Regions from separate parts of the Streptomyces sp. NPDC001922 genome, predicted to be linked through region 2. Evidence: riboswitches for the same ligand, from Rfam matches in the RefSeq annotation. Region 2 holds a riboswitch; the other holds the start of a gene.

Region 1 (11,035 bases), on a different contig from region 2:
GGACGAGAGCGCCGCGGGTGAGGAGCGCCCGCTGTTCCGCGACGAGGTCGCGGGCGCCGAGGGCGGTATTTCCGGAGGGCACGGCGCGTCTGCTGTTGACCCTGCGGGTGCGGGCCGCATAGGTTCCCAGGAACCAGCAACCTCAAGTACGGGTGGAGGGTTTGCCGCTTTGCCTGTTTGTGCGAGGTGTGGTCACCGGAACGCGGAGTCCAGCCGGTTCTGCTCCAACTGTGGCGCTCCGCTGCGTGCCGGCGCCCAGCCCGAGCGGCCGTCGGAGACGACGTCCACCATTTCGATCTCGGGCCTGGAGGCCTACGAGTCCGAGAGCACGGGGCAGACGGCGCCGCCGCTCTCCCCCGAGGCGCAGGCCGCGGTCGACGCGCTGCCGATGGGCTCGGCGCTGCTCGTGGTCCGCCGCGGGCCGAATTCGGGCAGCCGCTTCCTGCTGGACGGCGACCTGACCACGGCCGGGCGTCATCCGCAGAGCGACATCTTCCTGGACGACGTGACGGTCTCACGTCGGCACGTGGAGTTCCGCCGCGGTCCGGAGGGCGGGTTCACCGTCTCCGACGTCGGCAGCCTGAACGGCACGTACGTCAACCGGGAGCGGATCGACTCGCTTCCGCTGGCCAACGGCGACGAGGTGCAGATCGGCAAGTACCGTCTCGTCTTCTACGCGAGCCAGCGGGGCGTCTGACCCGTCAGGGAAGGAGCCATGGCGCAGACACCGTCGGGCGGTGCCGGTGCCGGTACCGGCACCGCCACAGCGGCAGGCAGGCTCATGAGCATCGGCGCGGTGCTGAACCGGCTGCGCGAGGAGTTCCCCGAGATCACCATCTCCAAGATCCGTTTCTTGGAGTCGGAGGGGCTCGTCGAGCCGCGCCGCACGCCCTCCGGGTACCGAAAATTCACCCCGGAGGACGTGGAGCGGCTCGGGTACGTCCTGCGCATGCAGCGGGATCTCTACCTGCCGCTGAAGGTCATCCGGGAGCAGCTCGACGCGCTGGCCCGGGGCGAGCGCGTCGAGCTCCCGGCCCCCTCCCGGCCCCGTGAGCTGCTCGACGGGGCGCTGGAGGACTCCGAGGCGGAGAGCACCGCCACCGCGGCCCGTATCGGCCGTGCGGAGCTCCTGGCGGCCGCCGAGGTGGACGAGGGGCGGCTCGCGGAGTGGGAGTCCTACGGCCTGATCGGGCCGGCCGAGGACGGTGTATACGACATCGAGGCGGTCCAGGTCGCCAGGCTCGTCGGCGACCTGGGCCGTTTCGGGCTGGAGCCGCGGCATCTGCGGGTCATGAAGGCCGCCGCCGACCGGGAGGCGGATCTGGTGGAACAGGTGGTGGCGCCGTTGCGGCGGCACCGCAATCCGCAGACGAGGAACCACGCCGAGCAGACCGCGCGGGAGCTGGCGACCCTGTCGGTGCGGCTCCACGCGGCGCTCGTCCAGGCCGCGCTGCGGACCCGTCTGCACTGATGAAGCGGTGCCCGACTACCCAAACCGGCCGGGCACGTCCTAGGGTTACTGTGTGAACGAGCTCGACGTCGTGGGTGTCCGGGTGGAAATGCCCTCCAACCAGCCGATCGTGCTCCTGCGTGAAGTGGGAGGCGATCGGTACCTCCCCATCTGGATCGGTCCCGGGGAGGCCACCGCCATCGCCTTTGCCCAGCAGGGCATGGCCCCGGCCAGGCCGCTGACGCACGACCTGTTCAAGGACGTGCTCGAGGCGGTCGGCCAGCAGCTGACCGAGGTCCGGATCACGGACCTGCGGGAAGGTGTCTTCTACGCCGAACTGGTCTTCGCCAGTGGTGTCGAGGTGAGTGCCAGGCCCTCCGACGCCATAGCGCTGGCGCTGCGCACCGGAACGCCGATCTACGGCAGCGACGGTGTGCTGGACGACGCGGGGATCGCGATCCCGGACGAGCAGGAGGACGAGGTGGAGAAGTTCCGCGAATTCCTCGACCAGATCTCGCCCGAGGACTTCGGATCCAGCAGCCAGTAGCGGCCGTGCGCCGGCGCTTCCGGGCCATCCGGTCAGCCTTTCCCCGAAGAGGGCACGGAAAACCACTCTCAGGGTGATTATCACTCGGCGTGCCGAGTGTGGCGATCGTTGACGCACCCGGGGTCACTGCCTACCGTCGAGAAGGCAGGTCAAGGACGGAGGTCGGCGTGAGAAGCACCGGCGACGGTACAGCGGCGGGCGGCCCTTTTCCGCTCCACGGAGGTGCGGTCGACCCCGCCACCGGGCACACCGCCGCGGCAGCCGCCGTGCCGGGTGAGCCGTCCGACGAGGTCGGTTATCGCGGCCCGACCGCCTGCGCGGCGGCCGGCATCACCTACCGCCAGCTGGACTACTGGGCGCGCACCGGGCTCGTCGAGCCGAGCGTGCGGCCCGCCTACGGCTCCGGCACCCAGCGGTTGTACAGCTTCCGGGACGTCGTCGTCCTGAAGATCGTGAAGCGTTTCCTGGACACCGGCGTCTCGCTGCAGAACATCCGCGCCGCCGTCCAGCACCTGCGGGCCCGTGAGCGGTCCGATCTCGCGCAGATGACGCTGATGAGCGATGGCGCGACGGTCTACGAGTGCTCGTCCCCGGACGAGGTCGTGGACCTGCTCCAGGGCGGTCAGGGCATCTTCGGCATCGCCGTGGGGGTGGTGTGGCGGGACGTGGAGAGCGCCCTGTCCCAGCTCCACGGAGAGCGGATCGACACCGGCGAGACCCTGATCGGGCACAACCCCGCGGACGAGCTCGCCCGCCGCCGGAACCGCGCCGGCTGATCCCGCGGACGCGCCGCGCCGCCCGCCCGTGGGCCGTTGTCAGTGCCGTACGGCAGCATCAGGGGTGTGAGAGGCGCACCGACCATCCTCCATCTCGACATGGATGCCTTCTACGCCGCGGTCGAACAGGCGGCGAAGCCGAGCCTGCGCGGGAAGCCGGTGGTCGTCGGCGGGCTCGGGCCGCGGGGTGTGGTCGCCACCGCGTCCTACGAGGCGCGGGTCTTCGGGGTGCACTCGGCCATGGCGACGGCCCAGGCCCGGCGGCTCTGCCCGAACGCGGCCTATCTGACGCCGCGCTTCTCGCTGTACCGCCAGGTCAGCGACGCCGTCATGGAGCTGCTGCACGGCCTCTCGCCCCTGGTGGAGCCCCTCAGCCTGGACGAGGCGTTCGTCGACCTGGAGGCGGAGGGGGCGGCGGACTCGGAGGCCTCCGCGCGGGCCGTGGGCGAGCGGCTGCGGGCCGACATCAGGGCCGCCACCGGGCTAAGCGGCTCGGTGGGCCTGGCGGGGTCCAAGATGCTGGCCAAGATCGCCTCCGAGCAGGCCAAGCCGGACGGACTGACACTGATAGCCCCGGGCACCGAACGCGAACTGCTGGCACCGCTGACGGTGCGTACCCTGCCGGGCGTCGGCCCGGCCACTGCCGAACACCTGCGCCGGTCCGGCATCCACACGGTCGGGGAGATCGTGGAAGCCGGTGAGGAGGAGATGGTGCGGCTGCTGGGGCGGGCGCACGGCAGCTCGCTCCACACGATGGCGAGCGGGCGGGACGACCGTCCCGTGATCGCCGAGCGGGACGCCAAGTCCGTGTCCGTCGAGGACACCTTCGACGTCGACCTCCACGACCGGGCACAGGTGAGGGCCGAGGTGGTGCGCCTGGCGGAGCGCTGTGTGCAGCGGCTGCGCGCGGCCGGGCGGTCCGGCCGCACGGTCGTCCTCAAGGTGCGGCGGTACGACTTCTCCACGCTGACCCGGTCCGAGACCCAGCGCGGCCCCACCGACGACCCCGCGGTCATCCGGGACGCCGCCGCGCGGCTCCTGGAGCTCGTGGACACCACCGGGGGCGTGCGGCTGCTGGGTGTCGGGGTCACGGGGCTGGCCGACTTCACGCAGGAGGACCTGTTCGCCCAGGCAGCCACGGCCGAGGCCGCCGCTGCGCTGGAGGCGGCCGCGGCCGCCGCGGACGCGGAGCGGGCCGAGGAGTCGCCGACGGGGCCCGCCCCGGTGGCACCGGAGGCCGGGGAGACCGCGGTGGAGCAGACGCGTCGCTGGGCGCCGGGGCACGATGTGCGCCATGCGGAGCTGGGGCCCGGCTGGGTGCAGGGCAGCGGCGTGGGCCGGGTCACCGTGCGGTTCGAACAGCCCTGGTCGGCGCCCGGCCGGGTGCGGACCTTCCCGGTCGACGACCCGGCCCTGGAGCCGTCCGAGCCACTGCCGCTGAAGCCCGGCGGCCCGGGGGAGACCGGTGCCGGGGAGGGCCGGCCGGAGGCGACCGGTGCGGGCGGTCAGTCGTCGTTGCCCGCCAGCCGCCCGAAGTCCTGATCGTCGGGGTCGGGCCCGTCCTCCGGGGACGTGGCGTCGAGCCCGTAGTGGTGGTAGAGCTGCAGCTCCTGCTCCGGCGAGAGGTGGCGGCCGACGCCGAAGTCGGGTGCGCGCTTGATCAGCGCGCGGCGGTAGGGGACGCGCAGGGTGTCGTCGACGATCTCGCTGGGCTCCAGCGGGACGAAGGCGTCACGCCCGAACAGGCCGGTGCGCACCGCGGCCCATTCCGGGAGGCCGGTCGCGTCGTCCAGATACACCTCGTCCACGGTGCCGATTTTCGCTCCGTCGAGGTCGAATGCCTTGCGGCCGATCAGGCTCCGCGGATCGATATCGGTCTGCACGGTCCCTCCCGCTGTTCGCAGATCCTCTACGAGAACTACGAAAGGGCACATTCCGCCCCTCGGCCACTCGAGCGACCGGCCCTGAGAGCCACTGGTACGCTGGCAAATGGCTGCAGACCCCGTGCGGGAGAGTCCTCCAGCAGCAATAGGAGGCGCCGAAGGAGCAAATCCTCCCCGGAATCTCTCAGGCACACGTACCGCACGGACGAGGTCACTCTGGAAAGCAGGGCGGGCATCGGCCGTGTATTGCGCCGGAACCCCTCCTCACCGACGGTGAAAACCGGACCGCCCCGGCGGACCGGTGAAGCTCTCAGGTCGAGATGACAGAGGGGGAGGCCGTCCGGGCACCCGTGCCGTGGTGCCCCTCGCAGGTCGCGTCGACCAGGAGGCCTCCGCAGATGACCGCCGATCGCATCCCACTCTCCCAGCTGGAACGTGGCACTCCCTTCGAGCAGCGCCACATCGGACCCGACAGCGCGGCGCAGGCGAAGATGCTCGCCCAGGTGGGCTACGGCTCCCTGGACGAGCTCACCGCCGCCGCCGTCCCCGACGTGATCAAGAACGCCGGGGAGCTGGACCTGCCGGACGCCCGCACCGAGGCGGAGGTCCTCGCCGAGCTGCGCGGCCTCGCCGAGCGCAACGAGGTGCTGGCGCCGATGATCGGTCTCGGCTACCACGGCACCTTCACCCCGCCGGTGATCCTCCGCAACGTGATGGAGAACCCCGCCTGGTACACGGCGTACACGCCGTACCAGCCGGAGATCTCGCAGGGCCGCCTCGAGGCGCTGCTGAACTTCCAGACCGTCGTCGCGGACCTGACCGGGCTCCCCACCTCGGGCGCCTCGCTGCTCGACGAGGGCACCGCCGCCGCCGAGGCCATGGCGCTGTCCCGCCGGGTCGGCAAGGTGAAGAACGGCGTCTTCCTCATCGACGCCGACTGCCTGCCGCAGACCATCGCCGTCATCGAGACCCGCGCCGAGCCGACGGGTGTCGAGGTCGTCGTCGCCAACCTCTCCGAGGGCATCCCGGCGGACGTCGCCGAGCGCGGTGTCTTCGGTGTGCTGCTCCAGTACCCGGGCGCTTCCGGGCAGGTGCGCGACCTGCGCCCGGTCATCGAGCGGGCCCATGAGCTGGGCGCGATCGTCACGGTCGCCGCCGACCTCCTCGCCCTCACCGTGCTCACCTCGCCCGGCGAGCTCGGCGCGGACATCGCGGTCGGCAACAGCCAGCGGTTCGGCGTTCCCATGGGCTTCGGCGGCCCGCACGCCGGCTTCATGGCGGTGCGCGACACGTTCGCCCGCAGCCTCCCCGGCCGACTGGTCGGGGTCTCCGTCGACGCCGACGGCACCAAGGCGTACCGGCTGGCGCTGCAGACCCGTGAGCAGCACATCCGCCGGGAGAAGGCGACGAGCAACATCTGCACCGCGCAGGTCCTGCTCGCCGTCATGGCCGGGCTGTACGCCGTCTACCACGGTCCGGACGGGCTCGCGGGCATCGCCCGCCGTACCCACCGCTACGCCACGCTGCTCGCGGCGGGCCTGCGGGCCGGGGGTGTGGAGATCGTGCACGGCGCGTACTTCGACACCGTGACCGCCCGGGTGCCGGGCCGCGCCGCCGAGGTCGTGGCCGCTGCCCGCAAGGCCGGGGTCAACCTGCGGCAGGTCGACGCCGACCTCGTCGGCATCGCCTGTGACGAGACCACCCTCCGTGACCAGGTGGCGGCCGTCTGGGGCGCCTTCGGCGTCGAGGCGGACATCGAGGCCCTGGACGCCACGGCGGAGGACACCCTCCCCGCGGCCCTGCTCCGCCGGGACGAGTACCTCACCCACCCGGTGTTCCACCAGCACCGCTCCGAGACCGCGATGCTGCGCTACCTGCGCCGCCTCTCCGACCGGGACTACGCGCTGGACCGCGGAATGATCCCGCTCGGCTCCTGCACCATGAAGCTCAACGCGACCACGGAGATGGAGCCGGTCACCTGGCCGCAGTTCGGGGCGCTGCACCCGTTCGCGCCGGTCGAGCAGGCCGGGGGCTATCTGACCCTCATCCGTGAGCTGGAGGAGCGGCTCGCCGAGGTCACCGGGTACGACAAGGTCTCCCTGCAGCCCAACGCGGGCTCCCAGGGCGAGCTGGCCGGTCTGCTGGCCGTCCGGGCGTACCACCGGGCCAACGGCGATGATCAGCGCACCGTCTGCCTGATCCCCTCCTCGGCGCACGGCACCAATGCCGCCAGCGCCGTGATGGCCGGGATGAAGGTCGTGGTCGTCAAGACCCGCGAGGACGGCGACGTCGACGTCGAGGACCTGCACGCCAAGATCGAGAAGCACGGCGACGAGCTCGCGGTGCTGATGGTGACCTACCCGTCGACGCACGGCGTGTTCGAGGAGCACATCACCGACATCTGCGCGGCCGTGCACGACGCGGGCGGCCAGGTCTACGTGGACGGCGCCAACCTCAACGCGCTGGTGGGCCTCGCCAAGCCGGGCCGGTTCGGCTCGGACGTCTCGCACCTGAACCTGCACAAGACGTTCTGCATCCCGCACGGCGGCGGCGGTCCGGGCGTCGGCCCGGTCGGCGTGCGCGCGCATCTGGCGCCGTACCTGCCGAACCACCCGCTCCAGCCGGCCGCCGGACCGGAGACCGGGGTCGGCCCGATCTCCGCCGCGCCGTGGGGCTCCGCCGGAATCCTGCCGATCTCCTGGGCGTACGTCCGGCTGATGGGTGCCGAGGGGCTGCGGCGGGCCACTCAGGTGGCGGTGCTCGGTGCCAACTACATCGCCAAGCGGCTGGAGCCGCACTACCCGGTGCTCTACACCGGTCCGCACGGCCTGGTCGCCCACGAGTGCATCGTGGACCTGCGCCCGCTGACCAAGGCGACCGGGGTCACCGTCGACGACGTCGCCAAGCGGCTCATCGACTACGGCTTCCACGCGCCGACCATGTCGTTCCCGGTGGCCGGGACGCTGATGATCGAGCCGACGGAGAGCGAGGACCTCGTCGAGCTGGACCGCTTCTGCGAGGCGATGATCGCGATCCGCGCGGAGATCGAGCGGGTCGGCTCCGGCGAGTGGCCGGCGGACGACAACCCGCTGCGCAATGCCCCGCACCCGGCGTCCACGCTGGGCGGGGAGTGGGAGCGTCCGTACAGCCGGGAGACGGCGGTCTTCCCGGAGGGTGTCTCGGCGGCGGACAAGTACTGGCCGCCGGTGCGGCGGATCGACGGCGCCTTCGGCGACCGGAACCTGGTCTGCTCGTGCCCGCCGCTGGACGAGTACGACCAGTGAGGCGCTGAACCCCGGGGACGGCTGCCCTGAGAAGGGGCCGTGCCTCGACGGGACTGTGCCGGGGCCGGTTCGGCGGTGAGCGCCGGGCCGGCCCCTTGGTGTCCCCGGAGCGGTGTCCTGGGAGTGGTGCGGGTGGAGCGGTGACGGTGGTGTGCCGGGACCGGTGAAGGTCAGGCGGCCGTCGCCACCCGCCCCGTGCCGAGCGGCCGGCGCGGGCCGATGATCCGGCCGTCCGGCAGCAGCTCGCCCGTGTCCTCGAAGAGCAGGACGCCATTGCACAGCAGGCTCCAGCCCTGCTCCGGGTGGTGCGCCACGGGATGGGCGGCCTCCCGGTCGGCGGAGTCGGCGGTCGGGCAGGGAGGCTGGTGCTGGCACATGGTCGGGATCTTTCGCTGAGATGGGGCGGGTGTCCTGCGGCTCGGAGCAGAGTTCATGGTGCCGTCCCCCGTATCGGATCGGTCGGTCCCAGTGTTGCCCCACGCGTGGAATTCCGCAGGGATTTCCCGGGAGCTGTCGTCACTGCTTGATGACGCGTCACTCGTGCGGACGGTTCACCGCAACGGGACCGTCACTTCGGGTGGTTGAGGAATGGCCGGAGTGGGCCATGGCCCGCTCCCGGGCAGGGGAGCGCCCCGCGGCCCCCGGGCCGCGGGGCGCACACATGCCGTGCGTCCCGGAGCGGTCAGGCCGGCGTGCCCATGCCCATCAACGGGGTCGGCGCGACCCGGAGGGTGAGCACCGGCAGCAGATCGGCGACCCGGTGTGCGCGATGCGCCGCGATGCCCGGAGGGGCCGGCGCGAGCGGCACCAGAAGGTCACTCGGCGCGGGACGGCCCTTGGTGGCGTCCGCGCCGGCGTCCCCGTGCAGCCACAGCGTGAGCATGTAGAGCTCCGGCACGGAGAGCAGGCGCGGCTGGTACGGCGCGGTCAGTGCCTCCGCCTGCCGCAGCGCCAGTTCCGTGGAGGCCACGTACGGGCCCTCGAAGAAATGGGAGAACGCCCAGCCGTCCGGGGTGAGCATGGTCTCGGCCGCCGCCACGGCGCGGTCGCCGCTGCGGATCAGGAAGCGCCACCCGGCGAGCCGGGTGCGCGGAGTGCCGCCCCGTGAGGTGACGCGGTCCAGGACGTGGACGGGCAGCGGAAGATCCGGGGTCAGCGGGCCGGTGACGGTGCGCAGGGCCGGGGTGCGCGGATCGCGGACCGCGGTGGGGGAACCGAGGGCCGTGAGCGCGCTGCGCAGGGCGGGCTGGGGTGCCGGGGGGACATGCAGCGGCATGGTGGGTCGCCTCTCACTTCGGAGACACGTGGAGCGGGGCTGTGCGGACGGCGGTGTCAGCAGCGGGGTCAGAGGGGGCCGGGAATCCGTTTGTCCGGCGGCGCACACTCTCTGCCTCGTTCGCGAAGTTTATACGACGGGTGTTCACGCAGTGTTTCGCCTAGCCGACCCGGGCATTGCGGGCAAGTCCGTATTCGGTCTTTACTGCGAGTGGGTTGTACCCATTCTGTCCGCATGGCCCGGCCCGCGGCCTTGCGTTATGTCCCGGGAACGGTAGGCCGATTTCCGTCGGCGTTTCCCACGTGCGCAATGCATCCGGACCGGGACACCACGTTATGCCCATGGAATGTGCCGCATGGTGTGTACGGAGGAGCTTACTGGGCATGCGGTGTCCGCCGGGCGTTATCGATCACATTGCCTGGGCATCATCGACCGTGACACCGGCGGCCGGCGCCGTCGGCGACCCACTCGAGGAGGGACCCTTCGATGGGGGAGAAGGTCGAGGCAGGCGGGTTCGACCTGTCCGATCGGCAGCACTACCGCCGCAAGCTGCAGCGGTGCCTCCAAGCGCTGGACAGGCTGCTGGAGGAGAGGCGGTTCGACCGCCCGAAGAATTTGATGGGCCTGGAGATCGAGCTGAATCTCGCCGGGGCCGACGGGATGCCGCGCATGATGAATGCGGAAGTCCTGGACCGGATCTCCAGCGGGGATTTCCAGACCGAGCTCGGTCAGTTCAACCTGGAAGTGAACATCGTGCCGCACCGGCTGTCCGGGCGGGTTCTGGACCAGCTCGCGGAAGAGCTGCGGACCGGGCTCGGGTATGCCGACCGCAAGGCCCGGGAAGTCTCCGCGGAGATCGTGATGATCGGCATCCTGCCCACCCTGGGGCCGGACGATCTGGTGTCCGGGAACCTCTCCGAGGTCGACCGCTACATGCTGCTCAACGATCAGATTCTCGCCGCCCGCGGCGAGGAGATCGACCTCGACATCGAAGGGGTGGAGCGGCTGCGGTACAGCAGCCGGTCCATTGCGCCCGAAGCCGCCTGCACCTCGGTGCAGCTCCATCTCCAGGTGACCCCCAACCGGTTCGCCGCCGTCTGGAACGCCGCGCAGGCGGTGGCCGCCGTGCAGATCGCCATGGGCGCCAACTCCCCGTTCCTCTTCGGCCACGAACTCTGGCGGGAGTCCCGGCCGCCGCTCTTCCAGCAGGCCACGGACACCCGCCCGCCGGAGCTCCGGGCGCAGGGGGTCCGGCCCCGCACCTGGTTCGGCGAGCGCTGGATCGACTCCGTGCAGGATCTCTTCGAGGAGAACGTGCGCTACTTCCCCTCGCTCCTGCCGATCTGCGGCGAGGACGACCCGCTGCGGGTGCTCGACGAGGGCGGCATTCCCAAGCTGCAGGAGCTCGTGCTGCACAACGGGACCGTCTACCGCTGGAACCGGCCCGTCTACGAGGTGGCCGACGGGGCCCCGCACCTCCGGGTGGAGAACCGGGTGCTGCCGGCCGGCCCCACCGTCACCGATGTCATCGCCAACACCGCCTTCTACTACGGACTCGTCCGCGCCCTCGCCGAGGAGCCGCGCCCCGTCTGGTCCCGGCTGTCGTTCGAGGAGGCGGCGGCCAACTTCGACGCGGCCTGCCGCCACGGCATCGAGGCCCGGCTGCGCTGGCCCCGGCCCGGCCGGTCGGGCACGGTGGCCGAGCAGCCGGCCGTACGGCTCGTCCGGGAGGAACTGCTGCCGATGGCCGCGGCCGGGCTGGACTCCTGGGGCGTCGAACCGGCGGACCGGGACTTCTACCTGGGCGTCATCGAGGAGC
Region 2 (11,035 bases):
TCCCTCAGCACTCGATGACGTTCACCGCGAGTCCGCCCCGCGCCGTCTCCTTGTACTTGACCTTCATGTCCGCGCCCGTGTCCTTCATGGTCTTGATGACCTTGTCGAGGGAGACGTGGTGCCGGCCGTCGCCGCGCAGCGCCATCCGGGCCGCCGTGACGGCCTTGACCGCCGCCATGCCGTTCCGCTCGATGCACGGGATCTGCACCAGGCCGCCCACCGGGTCGCAGGTCAGGCCGAGGTTGTGCTCCATGCCGATCTCGGCGGCGTTCTCCACCTGCTCGGTGCTGCCGCCCATGACCTCCGCCAGGCCGCCGGCCGCCATCGAGCAGGCCGAGCCGACCTCGCCCTGGCAGCCGACCTCGGCGCCGGAGATGGAGGCGTTCTCCTTGAAGAGCATGCCGATGGCGCCCGCGGCGAGGAGGAAGCGGATGATGCCTTCCTCGTCGGCGCCCGGCACGAAGTTCGCGTAGTAGTGCAGCACCGCGGGGATGATCCCGGCCGCGCCGTTGGTGGGGGCGGTGACGACCCGGCCGCCGGCCGCGTTCTCCTCGTTCACGGCCATCGCGTAGAGGGTGATCCACTCCATGGCGCGGGCCGTGGCGTCGCCCTCGGCGCGCAGCTGGCGGGCGGAGTTCGCCGCCCGGCGGCGGACCTTCAGACCGCCCGGCAGGATGCCCTCCCGCGTCATGCCGCGGGTGACGCACGCCTGCATGACCTGCCAGATCTCCAGCAGGCCCGCGCGGATCTCCTCCTCGGTGCGCCAGGCCTTCTCGTTCTCCAGCATCAGCGCCGAGATCGACAGGCCGGTCTCCTGGGAGATCCGCAGCAGCTCGTCACCGGTGCGGAACGGGTACTTCAGCACCGTGTCGTCGAGCTTGATCCGGTCCTCGCCGACGGCGTCCTCGTCGACGACGAAGCCGCCGCCCACCGAGTAGTACGTCTTCTCCAGCAGCGGTGCGCCGGTCTCGTCGTAGGCGTAGAGGGTCATGCCGTTGGCGTGGTACGGCAGGGAGCGGCGGCGGTGCAGGACGAGCTGCGAGGACTCGTCGAAGTCGATCTCGTGCGCCTCGCCGATCTCCGCGCCGAGCAGGCGCAGGCGCTTGGTGCCGCGTATGCGTTCGACCTCGTCGTCGGCGGTCTCGACGTCGACGGTGCGGGGGGAGTGGCCCTCCAGGCCCAGCAGGACGGCCTTGGGGGTGCCGTGGCCGTGGCCGGTGGCGCCGAGCGAGCCGAACAGCTCGGCCCGGACGGAGGCGGTCTGCGCCAGGAGACCGTCCCTCTTCAGGCGCCCGACGAAGATGCGGGCCGCGCGCATGGGGCCGACCGTGTGGGAACTGGACGGGCCGATGCCGATGGAGAAAAGGTCGAAGACGGAGATGGCCACGGTGGCGGACTCCCTTGTCTGTGCTCGTGGTACTGGCGGTGCGGGGCGGGGCACCCGCGTGCAGGATGCGGGTGCCCCGCCTCCGGCCGGTTACTTCTTCAGGCCGGGGTAGAGCGGGTGCTTCTCGGCCAGGGCCGTGACCCGGGCCTTCAGGGCGTCCGCGTCGTAGGACGGCTTCAGCGCCTCGGCGATGACGTCCGCGACCTCGGCGAAGTCCTCCGCCTGGAAGCCGCGGGTGGCCAGCGCGGGGGTGCCGATCCGCAGGCCCGAGGTGACCATCGGGGGCCGCGGGTCGTTCGGGATGGCGTTGCGGTTGACGGTGATGCCCACCTCGTGGAGGCGGTCCTCCGCCTGCTGCCCGTCCAGCTCGGAGTTACGCAGATCCACCAGGACCAGGTGGACGTCCGTGCCGCCGGACAGCACCGAGACACCGGCCTCGGTGACGTCGTCCTTGGTCAGGCGCTCGGCGAGGATCCGGGAGCCGTCCAGCGTGCGCTGCTGGCGCTCCTTGAAGTCCTCGGAGGCCGCGACCTTGAACGACACCGCCTTCGCCGCGATGACGTGCTCCAGCGGGCCGCCCTGCTGACCGGGGAAGACCGCGGAGTTGATCTTCTTGGCGAGGTCGGCGGTGCACAGGATCACGCCGCCGCGGGGGCCGCCCAGCGTCTTGTGGGTGGTCGTGGTCACGACGTGGGCGTGCGGCACCGGGCTCGGGTGCAGCCCCGCGGCCACCAGGCCCGCGAAGTGCGCCATGTCGACCATGAGGTACGCGCCGACCTCGTCGGCGATCCGCCGGAACGCCGCGAAGTCCAGCTGTCGCGGGTAGGCGGACCAGCCCGCGACGATCAGCTTCGGCCGGTGCTCCTTGGCGAGGCGCTCGACCTCGTCCATGTCGACCAGGTTGGTCTTCTCGTCGACGTGGTAGGCGGCCACGTTGTAGAGCTTGCCGGAGAAGTTGATCTTCATGCCGTGGGTCAGGTGCCCGCCGTGGGCGAGGTTCAGACCCAGGATGGTGTCACCGGGGGAGAGCAGGGCGAACATCGCCGCGGCGTTCGCCTGGGCGCCGGAGTGCGGCTGGACGTTGGCGTGCTCGGCCCCGAACAGCTCCTTGATCCGGTCGATCGCGAGCTGCTCGATCACATCGACGTGCTCGCAGCCGCCGTAGTAGCGGCGGCCCGGGTAGCCCTCGGCGTACTTGTTGGTCAGCACCGAGCCCTGCGCCTCGAGGACCGCGACCGGAGCGAAGTTCTCCGAGGCGATCATCTCGAGCGTGGACTGCTGGCGGTCGAGTTCGGCGTCGACGGCGGCGGCGACGTCCGGGTCGAGCTCGTGCAGGGACTGGTTGAGAAGCGACATCAGGATCCCAATCGGGCGACGGGTGGGCGGATCAGTTGCCGGTGAAGGCGGTGTACTCGTCGGCGGAGAGCAGATCCGCCGGCTCGTCACTGACCTTCACCTTGAACAGCCAGCCGCCCTCGAAGGGGGCGGAGTTCACCAGCGCGGGGTCGTCCACGACGTCCTGGTTGATCTCGGTGACCTCGCCGGTGACCGGGGAGTACAGATCGCTGACCGACTTGGTCGACTCCAGCTCACCGCAGGACTCGCCCGCGGTGACGGTGTCGCCGGCCTCCGGGAGCTGGACGTAGACGACGTCACCGAGCGCGTCGGCGGCGTGCGAGGTGATGCCAACGGTCGACACACCGTCCTCGGCGACGGTGAGCCACTCGTGCTCCTTGCTGTAGCGCAGCTGCTGGGGGTTGCTCATGACCTGATTCTCCTGGATGAGGGGGCGTGCTGTGGTGCCGGTCTTGACAGATGGGACGGCGGTGACGAGAGATACCCGACAACCGGTCGGCAGTGGGTGACCGGCCGGTGACAGGCGACGTCGGGGTCGCGCGGACGGGCCGCGACACCGGCGCGCCGCCGGCCGGGACGTCAGCGCTGCCGCTTGTAGAACGGCAGGGCGACGACCTCGTACGGCTCGTGGCTGCCGCGGATGTCCACCGCGACCCCCTCGGTGCCGGGCGCGGCGTACTCGGCGTCCACATAGGCGATGGCGACGGGCTTGCCCAGGGTGGGCGAGGGGGCACCCGAGGTGACCTCGCCGATCACGGTGCCGGAGCCGGCGGCCACCACCGGGTACCCGGCGCGCGGCACCCGGCGGCCCTCGGCGATCAGGCCGACCAGCTTGCGCGGCGGGGCCTCCTCGGCCCGCTTCGCCGCGGCCTCAAGCGCCTCACGGCCGACGAAGCGGCCGTCGTTGGTGGTCTTCTCGAACTTCACGACCCGGCCCAGCCCCGCGTCGAACGGGGTGGTGTCCGTGGTCAGCTCGTGCCCGTACAGCGGCATGCCCGCCTCCAGGCGCAGGGTGTCCCGGCAGGACAGGCCGCACGGCACCAGACCGGCGTCCTTGCCCGCCTCCGTCAGCGCCTGCCACAGCGCCTCGGCGTCACCGGGCGCCACGAACAGCTCGAAACCGTCCTCGCCGGTGTAGCCGGTCCGGGCGATCAGCGCGGACACGCCGGCCACGGTGCCGGGCAGCCCGGCGTAGTACTTCAGCCCGTCCAGGTCGGCGTCGGTCAGCGACTTCAGGATGCCGGGGGACTCCGGGCCCTGGACGGCCAGCAGGGCGTACGCCTCCCGGTCGTCCCGCACGGCGGCGCCCTCGAAGCCGGCCGCGCGCTCGGTCAGCGCGTCCAGCACGACCTGCGCGTTCGAGGCGTTGGCGACGACCATGAACTCCTCGTCGGCCAGCCGGTAGACGATCAGGTCGTCGAGGATGCCGCCCCGGTCGTCACAGATCATGGTGTAGCGGGCGCGGCCGGGGGCGAGCGCGGAGAGATTGCCGACCAGGGAGTAGTCCAGCAGCGCCCCGGCCTCCGGGCCGGTCAGGGTGATCTCACCCATGTGGGAGAGGTCGAAGAGTCCGGCGCGGGTCCGCACCGCCAGGTGCTCGTCGCGCTCGCTGCCGTAGCGCAGCGGCATGTCCCAGCCGGCGAAGTCGGTCATGGTGGCGCCGAGCCCGCGGTGCAGCGCATCGAGGGCGGTACGGCGTGGTGCATCGGTCATGTTCAGGCTCCCAAGCAAGGGTGGCGAGGCTCTGTCGACAACAACACAGCCTCCCCATCTGTCATCGGAACCTGAGAGGTTCGCCACGACCCGGCAGGCGGGTCACGGCTTGCACCTTGGGTGGGACCGCTCCACGGCGGCCCGCTTTTCAGATGTGCCTCGCCTGCGCGGTACGGGGCCTGAGAGATTCAAGGGAGGACTTGCTCCTTCGGCGCTCCGGCGCCCGGCGCACTGCCGGTCCGGAAACTCTCCCGCGCGGGTTACAAGCGGCCGGTATGGAGTTTGCGCGCACATCATTGCACGCCTGTGACACTTTCGGACCCTGCGGGCGGGGGATAAGGCGGTTGTATGGCATTACCTTTTCTTGAAACTCTGCGGCAGCCGCAGTGACCGGACCTGGGAGGACGATCACGGTGCAGAGCCACGGAACGTTTGCGACAGCCTCGGGGGCCGGGCTCGGCGCGGTGCCCCACCAGACGGGCCCGGGCGCCCCGGCCGCCCCGGGCGTCGTCCGCCCCGGCCGCCTGGCCGGTACCACGGAGCTGCGCGGGCGCCCGGCCGCCGCGCTGCGCTACCCCGCCGGGGACGTCCTGGTCGTCTCCGGACTGCCCGGCAGCGGCAAGAGCACCCTGATCCGGCGGGCGGCCGGCGCCCCGGAGCAGGGCGGGGCCCCGGTCCACCGGGTGGACTCGCAGGACACCCGGGACCGCTGGGAGCGCCGGATGCCCGCGCTGCTCCCGTACGCCGTCTACCGCCCCCTCGTCCGCCTGGCGCACTACGCCGGGCTGCGCCGCGCGCTGCGCTCCGGCGAGAGCGTCGTGGTGCACGACTGCGGCAGCCTCGCCTGGGTGCGCCGCTGGCTGGCCCGCGACGCCCGGCGCCGCGGCCGCTCCCTGCACCTCGCGCTGCTCGACGTGGAGCCGCGGGTCGCCCTGGAGGGGCAGGCCTCGCGCGGGCGCGGGGTCTCCGGGTACGCCTTCGCCCGGCACCGGCGCGCCGTGGGGCGGCTGGTCCGGGAGCTGGAGGCCGGGCGGCTGCCGGACGGCTGCGCCTCGGCCGTCCTGCTGGACCGCCGGGCCGCGACCACGCTCTCCGGCATCGGGTTCGACTGACCGGCACCGACGGCCACCGGCCGTCCGCGGCGGCCCCGGACGGTTCCGGAGCGCCCCCGTCCGGAGGATCCGGCCGCGCACGGCGGACGGGACGGCGCGGAATGGCGGAAAGGTCCGGCGCGTCCTGGAGGTTCCCGACAGAAATCCGGGTCCCCCCAGGGGAGCTCCCGGGGCCCGCAACCGCTAGGGTTCCTGTGCAGTTCGGACGAGACGTGGTGGGGCCCGATGAGCATGACGGAGCAGCACAGCTATACCTCGCTTCCCGACGGGGCGACCCCGGGCAGCGGATTCCCCGGCAATGCGCTCGAAGAGGCGCTCGCCGCCTCCGTGGGCGTGGCCGGCGCCGGACCCCGGCTGGTCGAGGTACTCGGCCGCAGCCATGTCTGGGTGCCGCTGCCCAACGGCGGCAGCCGGGAGAGCCGGGACCTGGACCTGCCCACCGTCGAGATCGACGGCGCCGCGTACGTCCCGGTGTTCAGCTCCGAGCAGCAGTTCCTCCAGGTCGTCGGCTCGCACGTCTCGTTCACCGTCGCGCCGGCCCGGGAGTTCGCCCGCGGCCTCCCGCCGCAGCTCGGCATCGCCGTCAACCCGGGCGGGGCCGTCGGGGTTCCGCTGCCGCCCGCCGCCGTCGCCGAGCTGTGCCGGACCGGCCGGACCGAGCTCGACGGGCCCGCCTCGGGCGGCCGGGTGCGGCTCTTCGAGCCCGACTGGCAGGACGAACCCGTCGACTTCCTCGCCGCCGCCGCGGGCGAGTTCGCCGTCACCGGGCTGGTCCGCACCGCCCGCCGCGCTCTCGCCAGCGTCGAGGGCGATGCGCCCGCGCTGTTCGTCGGCGTCGAACTCATCCGCTGCGAACCGGAGGACCGGACCGTGGTGATGGAGGCCCTGGGGCGTGCGCTGGGCGCGGTTCCGGTGCCCTGGCCGGTGCAATTGGTCCTCCTGGACGTCGCGAACGACCCCGTGGGGCACTGGATGCTGGAGCGCGTGCGCCCCTTCCACACCGCGGAGCGCTGAACGCGACCCGTGTGTACCCCCGGTGGTGCACCGGGACGGGCCACCGTCGGCCCGTAAGCTGGTTGGATGACCGGGCGGGAGCGGGACTGCCCCGCACAGTGCCGACAGGCCGGAAGAAGGGGCGGAGTCTGGTGAGCGCGGGAGCCAGCGCAGCGGCGGCCGGAGCCGTCGAGCAGATGCTGCGGCAGGTGACGCCCGGGCGGTACGACGCCTATGAGGCCCTGCTGCGCGCCCTTGCCGAGGAGCAGGTCTGGATGCTGCTCTGGCACGGACGGCCCGGATCACCGGACGCCCAGTACGGGAACATGGAGGTCGGCGGGCTGGGTTACGCCCCCTGCGTCACCTCCGCCCAGGAGCTGGCGGCCAGCGGCTGGAACCGTGCCCACGAGGTCGTCACCGGCTGGGAGATCGCGGCGGCCCTCTATCCCGAGCGCTGGGGTCTGTGGCTCAACCCGCACGCCCCGGGCGGCGGCGTCGGCATTCCCTGGGCGGACCTCCGCCGGATCGCCGGCGGGCTGGACCGGCTGCCCGCCGGTCCGCTGCGGCTGTCCGAACCGACCATCGAGATCCCGCAGTTCTACGCGCTGCTGACGCAGAACGCGCACCGCACCCCCGCCGTCCGGGCGCTGCGCCGCGCCTGGGTGCAGCCAGCCCTCGGCGCGCCGTACCTGGCGATCGGCCTGGAGCTGTACGACACGGGCCCGCAGGCGGTGGACTCCGTGCGGGTGATGATGCAGCAGTCGATCGGGGCCGTCCCGGACGGGCTTCCGGTGTCGACGGTCGCGATGTCCGACGAGTACGACCCGGTGGCGACGTGGCTGCGGGCGCACGCCCGGCCGTTCTTCGACCGGGATGCCTACGGCGCGGCGGCGCCGCCCCCGCCCACCGCGCCCGCCCCCGGCTACGGTTACCCGCCCGCGCCCGCCGGCGGTGCCCCGGACGCGCCGGGCTGGCAGGGGCCGGCACCCCGGGCGTACTGACCGCACCGGGCGGGCCGGCCGGGTGTCGTCCGGTCCGTGCCGGCGCGGGCGCGTCCGCCCGGTCCGCGCCTGCCCGGTCCGCGCCTGCCCGGTCCGCCTTGGCCCGGCCTGCCGTTGCCCGGCCGGCGTCCGCCTGAGCTGTGTATGCCTGACCTGCGTCCGCCCGGCCCGCGTCCGCCGGTACCGGCGGGCTGATCGCTGCCCGTCGGCACCGACCGCACCGACCGCCGACCGCACTGACCGCCGCCCGCCCGACGCTCGTCCGCAGGTGCCGTCCGCGCCGCTGCCCCGTCGCTCCCCGAGCCCGACCGCGTCGAGCCCGAACGCGCCGATCCCGACCGCGCCGAACCCGACCGCGCCGAACCCGAACTCCCCGCGCCCGACCGCGCCGAGCCCGAACCCCCCGAACCGGCGGCGGGACTCCGGGACCTGGCGCATTCTGTGCGGCTCGGCACGCTTTTCGGCCCCTCCGCACCTCCCCGGAAGCCCCGGACGGCATCGTTCCGCACGGCTGCCGACTGCCCCCGGGGATGCCATGACGTGCAGCAACTTCGCGTCATATCAAGGGATATGGCCAGGTTCGGGTTCCGCTTGTGCTGTTCTGTTGTTCGGATAACGGAGGATGCCTGGTCACATCACAGTTGCGCATCCATTGCCGGGGAAGTCTGGCGGGGCCTCAGACCGCGATGAAGACTCCCGGCAACGACGCGGCGTCGGCCCTCTGGGACCGCTCCGGAACGTTTTCGTACCACTCGTTCAGCTCGCACCACTGATGTGATCAAGCCGCTCCGGCGGCGGGCGTGGGCCGTTTCATGCGGCCGAGAGGGGTTCCCCAGACGATGACCGCACCACCGCACGACACGAGTGCCGTCGAGACCGCGGCCGTCGACGTCGCCGCCGACGTTCCGGTCACGGCGATCCAGGGACGCTCCCCGTGGCGCATCGCCTGGATCCGGTTGAAACGGGACAAGCTGGCGCTCGCCGGTGGCGTCGTCGTGCTCCTCCTGATCCTGGTCGCGGTGTTCGCGCCGCTCATCGTCGGTCTCCTGGGCCATCCGCCGGACGAGTTCCACGAGGAGAAGATCGACCCGCTGTTCGGCACCCCGTACGGCTCCTGGGGCGGCATCAGCGGCGACTTCCTCTTCGGCGTCGAGCCGGTGAACGGCCGGGACGTGTTCTCCCGCGTGGTCTACGGCGCGCGGATCTCGCTCCTCGTCGCCTTCCTGGCCGCGATGGTCGCGGTCGCCCTCGGCACCGTCTTCGGCGTGGTCGCCGGCTACTTCGGTGGCTGGGTCGACGCGGTGATCAGCCGGGTCATGGACGTGCTGCTCGCCTTCCCGCAGCTCCTCTTCATCATCGCGCTGGTCTCGGTGCTGCCCAACGAGATCCTCGGCGTGTCCGGCAGCGGAGTGCGCATCGGCGCGCTGGTCGTGGTGATCGGCTTCTTCGGCTGGCCGTACGTCGGGCGCATCGTCCGCGGCCAGACCCTCTCGCTGCGCGAGCGGGAGTACGTGGAGGCCGCCCGGAGCCTGGGCGCCGGGCAGATCTACATCCTCTTCCGGGAGCTGCTCCCCAACCTGGTGGCCCCGATCACCGTCTACACGACGCTGATGATCCCCACCAACGTGCTCACCGAGGCCGCGCTCAGCTTCCTCGGTGCGGGCGTCAAGCCGCCCACCTCCTCGTGGGGGCAGATGCTCGACAAGGCGGTGGACACCTATGAGTCGGACCCCACGTTCATGGTGATCCCCGGTCTGGCGATCTTCGTCACGGTGCTGGCGTTCAACCTCTTCGGCGACGGCGTGCGGGACGCGCTGGACCCGAAGGGCTCCCGTTGAGCCCACCGGCACCGACCGCAACGACCCAGCTCAGAACCGCCCCTGCCGATCCGTCGGGCGGCCATTCCACAACAGTCGTCGCCCGGTGGGCCGCGACCCTTACGGAGGTTGCTAGATCGTGAGAACGAACCACGCTTCGAGACGCAGACTGGCCGCCGGCTCAGCCCTCGTCGTCGCCGCCCTCCTGGGCACCGCCGCATGCGGCGGCGGAGGAAAGGACGACGACGCGAAGGGAGGTGCCCCCGGGTTCAACGCCGCCGTCGGCAACATCGCCAAGGCGTCGGCGAAGAAGGGGGGCACCCTCAAATTCATCGGCACCCAGGACGCCGACTCCTGGGACCCGCAGCGCGGCTACTACGGCTTCATGTGGGACTTCGCGCGGTTCTACACGCGTCAGCTCATCTCCTTCAAGACCGCTCCGGGCAAGGCCAGCACCGAGCTGGTGCCGGACATGGCCACCGACACCGGCAAGGTCTCCGCGGACGGCAAGACCTACACCTTCACCCTGCGCGACGACGTGACCTGGGAGGACGGCAAGCCCGTCACCTCGCAGGACATCAAGTACGGCATCGAGCGCATCTGGGCGCAGGACAAGATCTCCGGTGGCCCGATCTACCTTCAGCAGGTCCTCGACCCGAAGAAGGAGTACGCGGGCCCGTACAAGGACAAGAGCAAGGACAAGCTGGGCCTGAAGTCCATCGAGACCCCGGACGAGAAGACGATCGTCTTCAAGCTGCCGAAGGCCAACGGTGACTTCCTCCAGATGCTGGCGATGCCCTCGGCGACGCCGGTGCGGCAGGACAAGGACACCGTGGAGAAGTACGGCCTGAAGCCGTTCTCCAACGGTCCCTACAAGTTCGACTCCTACACCCCCAACAAGGGGATCGCGCTCTCCCGGAACGCCGAGTGGAAGAAGAGCTCGGACCCGATCCGCAAGGCGCTGCCGGACAAGGTCACGGTCAAGCTCACCACCAACGCCGACGACATGGACAACCGGCTGATCGAGGGCGACTACGACCTCGACATCAACGCCACCGGTGTCGGCGCGGCCGGCCGCCAGAAGGCCCTGCGGCAGCACAAGGAGAACCTGGACAACCCGCAGACCGGCTTCATCCGGTACGCGGTGTTCCCGCAGACGGTCAAGCCGTTCGACAACGTTCACTGCCGCAAGGCGGTCATCTACGGCTCCGACCACAAGTCGCTGCAGAACGCCCGTGGCGGCCCGATGGCGGGCGGCGACATCGCCACCAACATGCTGCCGCCGGCGATCAAGGGTTCCGACCCGAAGTACGACCCCTACGGCGTGCTCAAGAACAACGGCGCCGCGGACCTCACGAAGGCGAAGGCCGAGCTCAAGGCCTGCGGCAAGCCCAACGGCTTCAAGACCACCATCGCGGTCCGCAACAACAAGCAGCAGGAGATCGACACCGCGCAGTCGATGCAGGCGTCGCTGAAGAAGATCGGCATCGAGGCCGACGTCGACCAGTACGACGGCGCCCAGAGCTCCGGCATCATCGGCGCACCGAAGAACGTCGACAAGAAGAACTACGGCATCATCATCATGGGCTGGGGCGCCGACTTCCCGTCCGGCCAGGGCTTCTCCCAGCCGCTGGTGGACGGCCGGTTCATCCTCGA

The links. A riboswitch is a leader RNA that binds a small molecule or an ion and turns the genes downstream of it on or off. The one in region 2 is predicted to bind glycine.
Region 1: linked by a shared signal. The riboswitch ahead of gcvP (aminomethyl-transferring glycine dehydrogenase) and the one ahead of gcvT (glycine cleavage system aminomethyltransferase GcvT) in region 2 are both predicted to bind glycine.

What each region holds. Positions count from the first base shown of each region.
Region 1 is NZ_JBIASV010000007.1:6,384-17,418, forward strand. It holds gene ACFYYR_RS13840 (FHA domain-containing protein) at 1-697, shown strand, start outside; gene ACFYYR_RS13845 (MerR family transcriptional regulator) at 716-1,471, shown strand; gene ACFYYR_RS13850 (bifunctional nuclease family protein) at 1,524-1,997, shown strand; gene ACFYYR_RS13855 (MerR family transcriptional regulator) at 2,165-2,773, shown strand; gene ACFYYR_RS13860 (DNA polymerase IV) at 2,840-4,315, shown strand; gene ACFYYR_RS13865 (PRC-barrel domain-containing protein) at 4,279-4,656, opposite strand; glycine riboswitch at 4,771-4,866, shown strand; gene gcvP (aminomethyl-transferring glycine dehydrogenase) at 5,055-7,940, shown strand; gene ACFYYR_RS13875 (DUF5999 family protein) at 8,111-8,317, opposite strand; gene ACFYYR_RS13880 (hypothetical protein) at 8,623-9,216, opposite strand; gene ACFYYR_RS13885 (glutamate-cysteine ligase family protein) at 9,703-11,035, shown strand, end outside.
Region 2 is NZ_JBIASV010000006.1:241,533-252,567, reverse strand. It holds gene ACFYYR_RS12995 (L-serine ammonia-lyase) at 5-1,387, opposite strand; gene glyA (serine hydroxymethyltransferase) at 1,478-2,743, opposite strand; gene gcvH (glycine cleavage system protein GcvH) at 2,775-3,152, opposite strand; gene gcvT (glycine cleavage system aminomethyltransferase GcvT) at 3,323-4,456, opposite strand; glycine riboswitch at 4,615-4,720, opposite strand; gene ACFYYR_RS12975 (AAA family ATPase) at 4,864-5,568, shown strand; gene ACFYYR_RS12970 (enhanced serine sensitivity protein SseB) at 5,800-6,582, shown strand; gene ACFYYR_RS12965 (enhanced serine sensitivity protein SseB C-terminal domain-containing protein) at 6,759-7,562, shown strand; gene ACFYYR_RS12960 (ABC transporter permease) at 8,402-9,400, shown strand; gene ACFYYR_RS12955 (ABC transporter substrate-binding protein) at 9,516-11,035, shown strand, end outside.